Regions from separate parts of the Bacteroides celer genome, predicted to be linked through region 1. Evidence: riboswitches for the same ligand, from Rfam matches in the RefSeq annotation. Region 1 holds a riboswitch; each other region holds the start of a gene.
The links. A riboswitch is a leader RNA that binds a small molecule or an ion and turns the genes downstream of it on or off. The one in region 1 is predicted to bind cobalamin.
Positions count from the first base shown of each region.

Region 1 (3,161 bases):
CTGGCTGTCCACAATTTCTACATTGAAACTGCTATAATGCGTATTCACTTTATAGCTTTTCCCGTTATCACGGCGAATCAGCTGTGCATTCGAACTGCGTCCGTCCATCAAGATGTTGCAAGTGCCGTTTTCCGCCATCACTACATCTGCTTCAAACGGTTTTCCATCAATGGTAAGCACCACCTTGTTATCTTCCTTGCTGACCAACTCTACTTCGGCCACACGGTTTCCTATATGAATTTCCATAATTGAATTCTCTTTGTTAAAATTAGATTCTCAACACTCCCTTGTGCAGTCCGAACTCTTTCCATTTGCTGATAGGACGGTTGTCGGTAGCCATACCGCTGTTGTTCTCTTCGAGGTTCATCAAGTAGTCCATATAGGCGGCAATCAAAGCAATATTTTCGGAATGTTCGCTAGTGCGCATGATACGTTGTTGCAGATATTCGCCGTTCTTGGTGATGAATCCTGTATCATAGTGACCTTCCACGAAATCGGGAGTGTCCATGATGGCACGCAGATAGCTGATGTTGTTTTTCACACCGGTCAACTTATATTCGTGGAGTACGCGGCGCATCCGCTCGATAGCGTATTCGCGGTTGGTAGCCCATACAATCAGTTTGCCGATCATCGGGTCGTAGTAGATTGGAATTTCATATCCCTCGTACACATAACTGTCGATACGTACACCGATACTGTTCGGCTCTGTAATCTGTTTGATGATACCCGGGCTCGGCATGAAATTCATTTCTGTATCTTCGGCACAAATACGACACTCAATAGCGTGTCCGCGTTGCTGGATATTTTCTTGTTTCAGTTGAAGCACCTGTCCGTCGGCAACTTTAATCTGCTCTTTCACCAAATCTACCCCAATCACTTCTTCCGTAATCGGATGCTCCACCTGTAAACGGGTGTTCATCTCAAGGAAATAATAGTTGCGGTGTTTGTCAACAAGAAATTCGATAGTACCCGCACCAATGTAGTTTACTGCTTTAGCCGCGGCTACCGCTTTTTCACCCATGTCTTTCCGCAGTTCGGGAGTGACGAAAACCGAAGGAGTCTCTTCTACGATTTTCTGGTTACGGCGTTGCACGGAACATTCGCGTTCGCACAGATGAATGACGTTTCCATGCTTGTCACCAAGAATCTGGAACTCGATATGATGAGGCTCTTCAACGAACTTCTCCAGATAAACCGTGTCATCGCCAAAGGAAGACAACGATTCGCTCTTGGCAGTGGTATAAGCTTCTTTCACTTCTTCGACACTGTGGATGAGGCGCATACCCTTTCCACCACCGCCCATAGAAGCTTTCAGCATCACCGGGTATCCGATCTTATTGCAAAGTTCTATGGCTTCTTCCACACTTTTCAAATTGTCTTGTGTGCCGGGAACAACGGGTACTCCCGCCTCGATCATTTTGATACGGGCAGCAATTTTATCCCCCATGGCTTCCATTGTTTCCGGATTAGGTCCGATAAAGATGATTCCTTCTTCCTGACATCGACGGGCGAAGGTAGCATTCTCGGACAAGAAGCCGTAACCCGGATGGATGGCGTCCGCATGAGCTGCTTTCGCCACTTCGATGATTTTTTCTATATTCAGATAACTCTCTTTGGATGCTGCCGGCCCTACGCAATAAGCTTCGTCTGCATAAAGCACGTGCTTCGCGGTCCGGTCTGCTTCGGAAAAGATAGCGATACTCGTTATCTCCATCTCCCGGCAGGAGCGCATCACCCTTACGGCAATTTCACCGCGATTGGCTACTAAGATTTTTTTTATCATACTTTTTTCAATTAAGTACATACTTATTAATGTCTTCCTATCTAATGGACATACTCCACCCGACGAAAAACAGTATTTTTTTGATTTGGGGCTTAACAAGTGATGCTCTTTCTCCTAACCCACGAGGAGGGGAGCGTCTTACACAAAATGGCAGGTCTTCTGACTGACTCTTGTCTTATTTGCCTTCCCGATTAACATCAGTGGCGTTAAACTAGTTCAATTATAAGACATTGAACAGAGCTTCACAGCAGCGGGACTGTCCGGGACTTACACCCGATTCCCTATTAATCGTCGTCCGTTGGATACGGATTCTGAACCATTTCGGGGGGCAAAGATAAATAAATATTAAATAAGATGTTCCTTTTTTGCACGAAAGTTTCATTTTTGTGCAATGCTTATCTTTAAAACGGGGATTTGTCTTCGATTAAGAATATTGTATATCTTTGTAATGTCATTAATTATATAGTAAAAATGAAATATTTAAATGAACCCGTCAGGCGCCAGGATCGTCTGCTGGAAGAAGAAAAAGCTCTTCGTTTATTACAAACTGCAGAATACGGAATATTGTCGATGCAGGCAGTAGGAGGCGGCGGTTATGGAATTCCTGTCAATTATGTGTGGGATGGTGCTCATTCTATTTATATTCATTGTGCACCCGAAGGGGAGAAACTGCGTTGTATCTCTGCTTGTGAGAGAGTTTCTTTTTGTGTGGTAGGAGCCACTCATCTTGTTCCCGACAAGTTTACGACGGGGTATGAGAGTATTGTACTGACAGGGACAGCCCATACTGGACTTTCGGAAGCCGAACGGATGAAGGCGCTTGAACTGCTGTTGGATAAACTCTCTCCTGAAGATAAAGTGGTAGGAATGAAGTATGCGGAGAAGTCTTTCCATCGCACGGAGATCATTCGTCTGGATATTGATAACTGGTCGGGCAAATGTAAACGGGTTTGATTCTTTAATTAGTGTGTAACCTTGCTACTTTTCTAAACTATATTTCTCCTGATATTGTTAAGTTGATAGTAATTAATTAAAAGGAGATATTCGTATGAAAGAAAAGAAAATAGCTCGTGAAGAAAGAAATCAGGAGAAACTGGCTAACGGTGATTGGGTAATGGCAGAGTTTTATGCAACGTGGTGTCCTCATTGCCAACGTATGAAACCGGTTGTTGAAGAATTTAAGAAACTGATGGAGGGAACATTGGAAGTGGTATTGGTAGACATCGACCAGGAACCTGCCCTTACAGATTTCTATACGGTTGAGTCGACTCCTACCTTTATTCTTTTTAGAAAAGGACAACAGCTTTGGAGACAATCCGGCGAATTACCTTTGGAAAGACTGGAAAGAGCAGTGAAAGGATTCAAATCCTGACGATTA
Region 1 is NZ_CP178209.1:1,502,431-1,505,591, forward strand. Features, by position in the region: gene CJF29_RS05590 (acetyl-CoA carboxylase biotin carboxyl carrier protein subunit) at 1-246, opposite strand, end outside; gene accC (acetyl-CoA carboxylase biotin carboxylase subunit) at 269-1,783, opposite strand; cobalamin riboswitch at 1,915-2,119, opposite strand; gene CJF29_RS05600 (pyridoxamine 5'-phosphate oxidase family protein) at 2,255-2,737, shown strand; gene CJF29_RS05605 (thioredoxin family protein) at 2,832-3,155, shown strand.

Region 2 (3,161 bases), 250 kb from region 1:
CAGTTACAAATGGGAGACCGTGTCACCATTGTAGGTTCCGAACTGGCTGTTGCCCATGCAGAGAAAGTACTTGGCAACTCCATGAAACGCTTAAATCATCCGAACCTGATTCCTATCTTTATAGGTATCGCTTTAGGATGTATTCTGGGAAGTCTTCCTTTCGCATTTCCCGGAATTCCGCAACCTGTGAAACTAGGATTGGCAGGCGGTCCGCTCATCGTTTCTATCCTGATTAGCCGTTTCGGTCCGAAATACAAGCTGATTACTTATACCACCATGAGTGCCAACCTGATGCTTCGTGAAATCGGTATTTCCATCTTTCTCGCTTGCGTAGGTTTAGGAGCAGGCGAAGGCTTTGTAGACACAGTCATTCATGGCGGAGGATATATATGGGTTGGCTACGGAGTAATCATAACCATCCTGCCACTTCTGATTACGGGATTGATAGGACGGTATTATTGCAAGCTGAATTATTTCACGCTTATCGGAGTTCTGGCTGGTTCTACCACCAATCCGCCGGCATTGGCTTACTCCAATGACCTGACTTCCTGTGATGCGCCTGCCGTCGGCTACGCTACGGTGTATCCGCTCACCATGTTTCTGCGAGTATTGACGGCACAAATATTGATTCTGTCGTTGGGATAACATATTAATATATCCTTTTCCATCCAATTGATCACTAACAAATGGAGAGAATAGGATCAGATGCCGGAATATTTGTTATTGGTCAATGGGATATTTTTTTAGAATAAAACAAACTAATTAATAAAAACTTTCTAACTTTGTGCCGTTAAGGTTTCCTTGAACAACTTTTGCGTTGTTAAGGAATGAAAAGGGAATGCCGTGTAAACCGGCAACAGTACCTGCTGCTGTAAATCTCCGCTCCTTGTAATCAAAGAGCAAAATTGCAACACAAAAGTCACTGGATAGTTTATCTGGGAAGGCGTTGCAAAATGGGATGAGTCAGAAGACCTGCCTTGATGTTCTGATTTACACCTGCGGGATTTCGGGTAGTAGTCAAATAGAAAATAAGCAATTATCTTTTATTTGGTATAATAGCTATATGTCCGTTTGTGTAGATTGAATTCAGATCTGAACAAACGGATTTTTTATACCTATAAAATAAAAGACATGCTTTCTATTCAAGTCCATTCATACAATAAGCATTATATCCATTTACGGTGGATATTATGTTTGATTCTATCTCTATTTACCACATTACCGGCCATTTCCCAGTCCAGGGTTCGGCATCAGACTTCTCTGTCTGATACACTTCTCAAACTCAAAGAAGTTACTATCTACAGCAACCGGATGCAAAAAAAGATGTCTCCTGTACAGATTCTGTCCGGCAAAGAACTTGAGAAGCTCAATGTTTACTCCGTTGCTGATGCTTTGCGCTACTTTTCCGGAGTACAGATAAAAGATTACGGAGGTATTGGAGGACTAAAAACCGTCAATATACGAAGTATGGGCAGTCATCATGTCGGAGTATTTTACGATGGTATTGAATTAGGAAATGCGCAAAATGGAGTCGTCGATCTAGGCCGTTTTTCATTAGATAATATGGAAGTCATTTCACTATATAATGGTCAAAAAAGTGCCATCTTCCAACCTGCCAAAGATTATAGTTCCGCAAGTGCCATATATATGCAGACACGAAAACCCCTATTCAAAGGGGAAAAGAAAAACAATCTGAACATCGGGGTGAAAGGCGGTTCATTCTCTACCATCAATCCGTCACTACTTTGGGAACATCGTTTCAACGAACGAATAAGCAGTTCCATCAGTACGGAGTATATGTATACATCAGGACGATATAAATTCACATACGCCAAGAAAGATGGTTACGACACAACAGCTGTTCGTCAAAATGGAGACGTAAGAATGTTACGTTTGGAGAATGCATTCTTCGGAAAAGTCCCCAAAGGAGAATGGAAAGCCAAAGCATACCTATACAATTCAGAACGAGGATATCCCGGAGCTGCGGTAAGAGAAGAGCCGGGTAAGTTTCGCCATCAGGACCGGCAGTGGGATACCAATCTGTTTGTGCAAGGCTCTTTTCAAAACTATTTTAAGCCTTGGTACAGTCTGCTAGCCAACGGAAAATATGCTTATGACTATCTCCACTATTTATCCGATCCCAGACTGGATGTCACCACCATGTACGTAGACAATCACTACCGACAACAAGAAATCTATGCTTCGGCCGCCCATTTATTCACCATCTATCCCTGGTGGAGTATGTCATTATCCAATGATTTTCAATGGAATACATTACGGGCCGATCTCATAGATTTTGTCTATCCAACCCGTAATACAATCCTGACTTCTGCCGCCACGTCCTTTGATTTCAACCACCTCATGTTGCAGGCGAGCCTGTTATATACTCATGTCGACGACAATACACGTACCAAAGGAGCTAATGCAGGCACCAAAAACAAATACACTCCTTCTGTCATAGCCACCTGGCAACCATTGACCAAGTTCCCTCTGAATGTACGGGCCTTTTATAAAAAAGTCTTTCGCATGCCGACTCTCAATGATTTGTATTATACTTTTATAGGCAATAAGGACTTAAAACCAGAATATACCACCCAATACGATGTGGGTATCACTTTCTCTCACACCTGGAATAACCATTGGCTGAAAAGCCTGGACTTACAAATAGATGGTTACTATAATGAAGTAGATGATAAAATCATTGCCATGCCTACCTCCAACCAGTTCCGTTGGACTATGATTAATCTCGGACATGTGGAAATTCGGGGATTAGACGCAGCCATACGAGGAGAATGGGGCTTCGGAAAGGTGGAACTTAGCACTCTCTTCAATTACACCTATCAAAAGGCACAGGATTTTACCGATCCTACCAGTGAATGGTATGGAGGCCAGATTCCTTATATACCTTGGCATGGAGGTTCCATCATCCTCAATGGAAGTTACCAAACATGGTCCTGTAACTATAGTTTCATTTATACAGGTGAACGTTATGAAGCAGTCGCCAATATCCCGGAGAACTACGCACAGCCCTGGTATACCCACGATTTTTCCCTATCCAAAACTTTTCAATGGGGGAAAACGGGAATACGTGTAACGGCAGAAATTAATAATATCTTCAATCAGCAATATGAAGTAGTGCAATGCTATCCTATGCCCGGTAC
Region 2 is NZ_CP178209.1:1,253,756-1,256,916, reverse strand. Features, by position in the region: gene CJF29_RS04655 (putative transporter) at 1-645, shown strand, start outside; cobalamin riboswitch at 777-995, shown strand; gene CJF29_RS04650 (TonB-dependent receptor) at 1,132-3,161, shown strand, end outside.
Region 2: it holds a riboswitch for cobalamin, as region 1 does, so the genes downstream of both, CJF29_RS04650 (TonB-dependent receptor) here and accC (acetyl-CoA carboxylase biotin carboxylase subunit) in region 1, are expected to answer to the same signal.

Region 3 (3,161 bases), 2.4 Mb from region 1:
CAAAAAAGTATTCACCTACATCACCGACCTGGCGGATAAATATTTATACGACCCCAACTCCCCTATGCGTAACGAAGAATTCTATATTCCCGTATTAGACGCCATGTTAGCTTCTCCCTTGTTAGAGGAAATTGAGAAAGTACGTCCTAAAGCCCGCCGGGAATTAGCACAGAAAAACCGTATCGGAACCAAAGCCCTGAACTTCAGCTACACATTAGCTTCCGGCGCACAAGGCTCCCTCTATCAACAGCAAGCCGACTATATCCTCCTATTCATCAATAACCCCGGCTGTCATGCCTGCACAGAAACAATAGATGCCCTGAAAAACGCACCTATCATCAACCGACTTTTGGGACAAAAGAAACTAACAGTCCTCTCTATCTACCCTGACGAAGAGTTGGACGAATGGAGAAAACACCTGAATGAATTCCCCAAAGAATGGATCAACGGATACGACAAGAAATTTGCCATCAAAGAACAACAACTATATGATTTGAAGGCTATCCCCACCCTCTACCTTTTAAACAAGGAAAAGACCGTGCTCCTAAAAGACGCCACCGCACAAGCTATCGAAGAATACTTAACTAATGTTGAACTAGAGTAAAACGATACAAAAATGAGGGTGTTCGGAGAGGGGTGTACAAAGCGCTGAAACGCCCACCAGTAAAGGGGGAAAAGCCAATGAAAACCAGTAGAGTAGAGAAGAGAAGAGTAAAGAAGAGTAAGTAAAAGTATTATTTCTGTTATAAACAACAGCAATAATACTGGGCAGAGAAGATGGCTTTGGATGCTGCCGTTGTCGGTTCGGATCACTTCGTCGGTGCCGTTTCTGTTCCCGTGTCCCTCATGAACTGTTCGTCCGGCAGATGACCGACTTTTGTCTGGTAGGTTGTTGATGCTCGCCCAGTAGGTAACGGACATTCACACGGTAGATAACCTACGTTTGTACGTTAGGTAAATTCTATATTATTTCACGGGCTACCGTTTCAATACTTGTTTGCTAAAGTATCATTTGCTTCAAAACCATACCGAAATGAATTAGTTCAAAACCGTATAGTAAGGAACAAAATAGGTGGATACCGCTGCATCCCCTATAAAAAACGACCAATTATGTTTCAATAAATCTGTTTCATACGTCCAACGTTGGACATAGACAAAGATACTTTTTAAAAGCTAATCTTATGTCAAACAAATAAAAAAGGCGGGCAACTCAATACCCGCCTCTAAAATCCGCTAATTTGGTAAATTTTGTAATAAGTGACAGTCTCATTTACAAAAATACAGAAAATATCGAAGAAAACAAGTTGGTTCTTTCTCTTTCGTATCAGGACGAAAGAAAAAGAATATCCCCCAACTTGGAAAAAACAAATAAACTCCCTATCTTTGTCCCGCATTGGTTTGCGACTCCCTTACGGGGGAAGCAATTAAAAGGGAATCAGGTGTAAATCCTGAACAGTCCCGCTGCTGTAAGTTCCATGCATGTTACAAGCAATTCACTCATTGCCACTGGAGAATAATCTGGGAAGGCGTTTGTAACAGGAATAAGTCAGAAGACCTACCATGCAATTATGTTTCACTGCTTTCGAGGAAAAAGCGTTGAGTCTAATGAACCGGACAAGTCGTCTATCATTTCATTCATCACTCTAATTCAGAGAAAGTGTGTTAAAACGAATAAACTCTGCCAAGTTTATTTATGCGTGTCCGGTCGAAGGGATTTCGCCCGGACACTTTTAAATAGCAACAGACTGAAATAAGGAATAAATGAAAGAGAGAACATTTAAGAAAATGATCTTTGCAGTATTCTGCTGCCAATTCTTATCCATACCACTTTTTGCACAACAGCAAAAGGTAGATACGACACATACATATTCTATTCCTGAAATAACAGTATCAGATATCTATCAGACTCGCGAAGTACGTTCTACCGCTCCCCTGCAAGTATTCTCCAAAGACGCCCTGAAAAACCTGCACGCCTTGCAAGTATCCGACGCAGTGAAACACTTTGCCGGAGTGACCGTAAAAGACTACGGAGGTATTGGCGGACTAAAAACTGTATCCATACGAAGCCTGGGAGCACAACATACCGCTGTTGGCTATGACGGGATCACCCTAACCGATTGCCAAACGGGACAAATCGACATCGGGCGTTTCTCACTCGATAACGTAGACAGACTTTCTCTAAACAACGGACAAAGCGATAACATCTTCCAACCTGCCCGCTTCTTTGCGTCAGCAGGCATCTTGAATATCCAGACACTTACCCCACAGTTCACAAAAGACAAAAAGACCAACATAGCAGGAGCTTTCAAAACAGGTTCCTGGGGATTAGTCAATCCCTCCCTCCTGCTGGAACAACAATTCAATAAAACATGGAGCATGTCAGTCAATGGCGAATGGATGTCTTCTGACGGACATTATCCATATACACTGCGCTATGGAAGTGCAGAAGGAGATCTGTCCTCACGTGAGAAACGGAAGAATACAGATGTACAAACATTCCGTGCTGAAGCCGGACTTTACGGTAACTTCTCCGATAAAGAACAATGGCGGCTGAAAGCCTATTACTTCCAATCCTCCCGGGGACTACCCAAAGCTACCACTTTCTACGACGACCATTCTACCCAACACCTGTGGGATAAAAACACTTTCATACAAAGTCAATACAAGAAAGAATTCAGCCAACAATGGGTATTCCAAACCTCTGCCAAGTGGAATTGGAGCTATCAACGTTACCTAGACCCTGATACAAAGAACTCATTAAAGAAAACAGAAAACAGCTACTACCAGCAAGAATATTACCTTTCCGCTTCTGTACTATACAGACTGTTGAGCAACCTCTCATTCTCTCTTTCCACCGACGGAAGCATCAACACCATGAACGCCGATCTAAACAACTTTGTACACCCCACGCGCTATTCATGGCTAACGGCATTCGCCGGCAAATACGTGAATGACTGGTTAACAATCTCCGCATCCGCATTAGCAACCATTATCAATGAAGATGTAAAGAAAGGCGGCAGTGCCGGCAATCACCGTAAATTAACCCCTTATGTAAGTGCCGCATTCAAACCTTTTCATAATGAAGAATTCCGTGTACGCTTCTTCTATAAAGACATTTTCCGCCTGGCAAGTTTCAACGACTTATATTACGAAGAAGTAGG
Region 3 is NZ_CP178209.1:3,914,973-3,918,133, forward strand. Features, by position in the region: gene CJF29_RS16020 (DUF5106 domain-containing protein) at 1-604, shown strand, start outside; cobalamin riboswitch at 1,378-1,578, shown strand; gene CJF29_RS16025 (TonB-dependent receptor plug domain-containing protein) at 1,762-3,161, shown strand, end outside.
Region 3: it holds a riboswitch for cobalamin, as region 1 does, so the genes downstream of both, CJF29_RS16025 (TonB-dependent receptor plug domain-containing protein) here and accC (acetyl-CoA carboxylase biotin carboxylase subunit) in region 1, are expected to answer to the same signal.

Region 4 (3,161 bases), 250 kb from region 1:
GGGTATAGTTACCATACTGTTATTACTGATAGACATGGCAACGGGAGATACATATATTCCTATCACCAAGGTATGGGCTGTACTCACCGGAGGCGAATGTGACGAAATGACACGGAATATTCTCCTTTCTATCCGTTTCATACGGGTAGTGGTAGCGGCTTTGATAGGAATAGCACTCTCCGTTAGCGGTTTACAGATGCAAACAGTATTCCAGAATCCGTTGGCAGATCCTTACCTGCTGGGAGTAAGTTCCGGTGCAGGACTGGGCGTAGCTCTGTTCATACTAGGTGCTCCATTACTTGGATGGGCGGAGTTTCCAATTCTTCAGTCGCTGGGTATCGTAGGTTCGGGCTGGATAGGAACTGCCATAATCTTATTGGGAGTAGCCATTATCAGCCGGAAAGTAAAAAACATTCTCGGTGTGCTGATTATGGGAGTTATGATAGGCTACGTAGCAGGCGCTATCATTCAGATACTCCAATACCTAAGTTCTGCCGAACAACTGAAAATGTTCACACTCTGGTCAATGGGATCTCTTAGCCACATCACAGTCACCCAACTGGGAATTATGATACCGATGTTATGTATCGGTTTACTAATTTCCGTAGCCTGTATCAAATCGCTGAACCTGTTACTGCTCGGTGAGAATTATGCACGAACGATGGGAATGAACATTAAACGTTCACGCACGTTCATCTTCGTTTCTACCGCACTGCTGACAGGAACGGTCACCGCTTTCTGTGGTCCGGTAGGATTTATCGGCCTGGCAGTACCGCATGTCACACGACTGCTATTCAACAATGCCGACCACCGGATACTGGTCCCCGGCACCATGCTGACAGGGCTTATCAGCATGCTTCTCTGCGACATCATCGCCAAGAAGTTCCTACTTCCGGTTAACTGCATCACCGCCTTGCTAGGTGTTCCGGTTATTTTATGGGTAATTGCTAAAAACTTGCGTAGATTCAAATGATAGAACTTAAAGAACTGACATTAGGATATGGACAGCGCACGCTGTTGGAAACGGTAAATGCCCGAATCACAGGCGGACAACTCGTTGCCCTGTTAGGACGTAACGGAACGGGAAAGAGCACCCTGCTCCGTGCTATGATGGGGCTGGGAAAGCCTCAATCAGGAGAGATTACTCTGCAAGGAAAAAACATAGCATCATTGAAACCGGAAAAATTAGCCCGGAATATAAGCTTTGTCACCACCGATAAAGTACGTATCGCTAATCTCCGCTGTAAAGATGTAGTAGCTTTAGGGCGTGCTCCCTATACCAACTGGATCGGCCAACTGCAACCGGAAGACCAAAAGCGGGTGGATGACGCTATGCAGCTAGTCGGTATGTCCGGTTATGCAGAAAAGACAATGGATAAAATGTCCGATGGCGAATGTCAGCGAATTATGATTGCCCGTGCTCTTGCACAGGATACTCCCGTCATCCTGCTTGATGAACCGACCGCCTTCCTGGACTTACCTAACCGCTACGAGCTCTGTTTGCTTTTAAAGAAACTGGCACAGGAAGAAAAAAAATGTGTCTTATTCTCCACTCATGACCTCGACATCGCCTTATCGCTTTGCGACTCCATCATGCTCATAGATAATCCGCAGATGTACACGCTGCCTACTCCGGAAATGGTGGCCAGCGGACATATAGAAAGACTTTTCCGAAATGAATCCGTCACGTTTGATGTGCAGGAGATGAGAGTACGCATCAAATAAACAAACAGATATCCGACAAGAATCAGACTGTGTATAAAATAAATAGGTAGCATTCATTTGGGTTCCTATATAAATTCGCTATCTTTGCCCCGAATTGGTTTCAGATAGCCATATCAACTATCTGAATTAAAAGGGAATCGGGTGTAAATCCCGGACAGTCCCGCTGCTGTGAAACTCCATTCAACTTCTTGATATTTACTTTTACCACTGACCAGGTATCGATAGTCAAGGTCGGGAAGGCATCAGGAAGGGAGTCAGTCAGAAGACCTGCCATTCATACCTTTATAGTTGTTTTTACTCGTGGGATAGGAAAACGGCAGACTGTAAAAAAAGAATCGAGTAGTCATGACATCGGAAATGATTGAAGGAGGATAAATTCTCTCTAGCTAAAATATCAAAAGGACGGCATTAGACCGTCATGCTCAATGTGTGCGTATCCCCGCAGAAGTGATTTCTCCGGGGGTACTTTTAGCTAAACTAAATATCATCATATAATAATCACAATGGAAGTTCTAAGAAATTTATTTGAAGGTTACCCCAATCTTTGGGGCGGCGGAGTGGCACACTCCGTACTGATTCTGTCACTAACCATAGCGTTTGGAATCATCCTTGCAAAAATCAAAGTGCGGGGAGTATCTCTGGGAGTTACCTGGATACTCTTTGTCGGAATCGTATTCGGTCATTTCAACATGAATCTGGACGAACACCTGCTCCACTTTCTAAAAGAATTCGGATTGATTCTGTTTGTTTACTCAATTGGTTTGCAGGTAGGACCCGGCTTTTTTTCAGCATTCAAAAAGGGGGGCTTTACCCTGAATATGCTAGCTATGCTCGTAGTAGTATTAGGAGTAACCATTACTATTATCCTGCACTTCACCACCAGAACTCCGATTACCACAATGGTAGGTATTTTGTCCGGAGCCGTCACCAATACTCCGGGACTGGGAGCCGCACAACAGGCCAACAGTGATTTGAATGGCATAGATGCTCCCGAAATTGCTTTAGGATATGCTGTCAGCTATCCGCTGGGTGTAGTAGGTATCATCCTTTCCCTGCTTGCTTTGAAATATCTCCTTCGCATCAATACTGCTCAAGAAGAAAAAGAAGCAGAAGTCGGTCTGGGACATCTCCAGGAACTTACCGTACGCCCTATCTCCATTGAAGTGAGAAACGAATCGGTAGATGGCATCAGGATTAAAGAACTCCGCCCGTTACTGAACCGTAAGTTTGTCATTTCCCGCATCAAACACCGCGAGGGTGGAGAAACCGAATTGGTCAATTCCGAAACAATTCTACATGTAGGGGATATCATATTAGTGATCTCTACCCCGATTGACGTGGAAGCAATCACTATATTCTTCGGAAAGGAAATCAAAATGGAATGGGAACAACTGAACAAAGAGCTCATTTCACGCCGTATCCTGATTACTAAACCG
Region 4 is NZ_CP178209.1:1,257,025-1,260,185, reverse strand. Features, by position in the region: gene CJF29_RS04665 (FecCD family ABC transporter permease) at 1-973, shown strand, start outside; gene CJF29_RS04660 (ABC transporter ATP-binding protein) at 970-1,725, shown strand; cobalamin riboswitch at 1,804-2,015, shown strand; gene CJF29_RS04655 (putative transporter) at 2,229-3,161, shown strand, end outside.
Region 4: it holds a riboswitch for cobalamin, as region 1 does, so the genes downstream of both, CJF29_RS04655 (putative transporter) here and accC (acetyl-CoA carboxylase biotin carboxylase subunit) in region 1, are expected to answer to the same signal.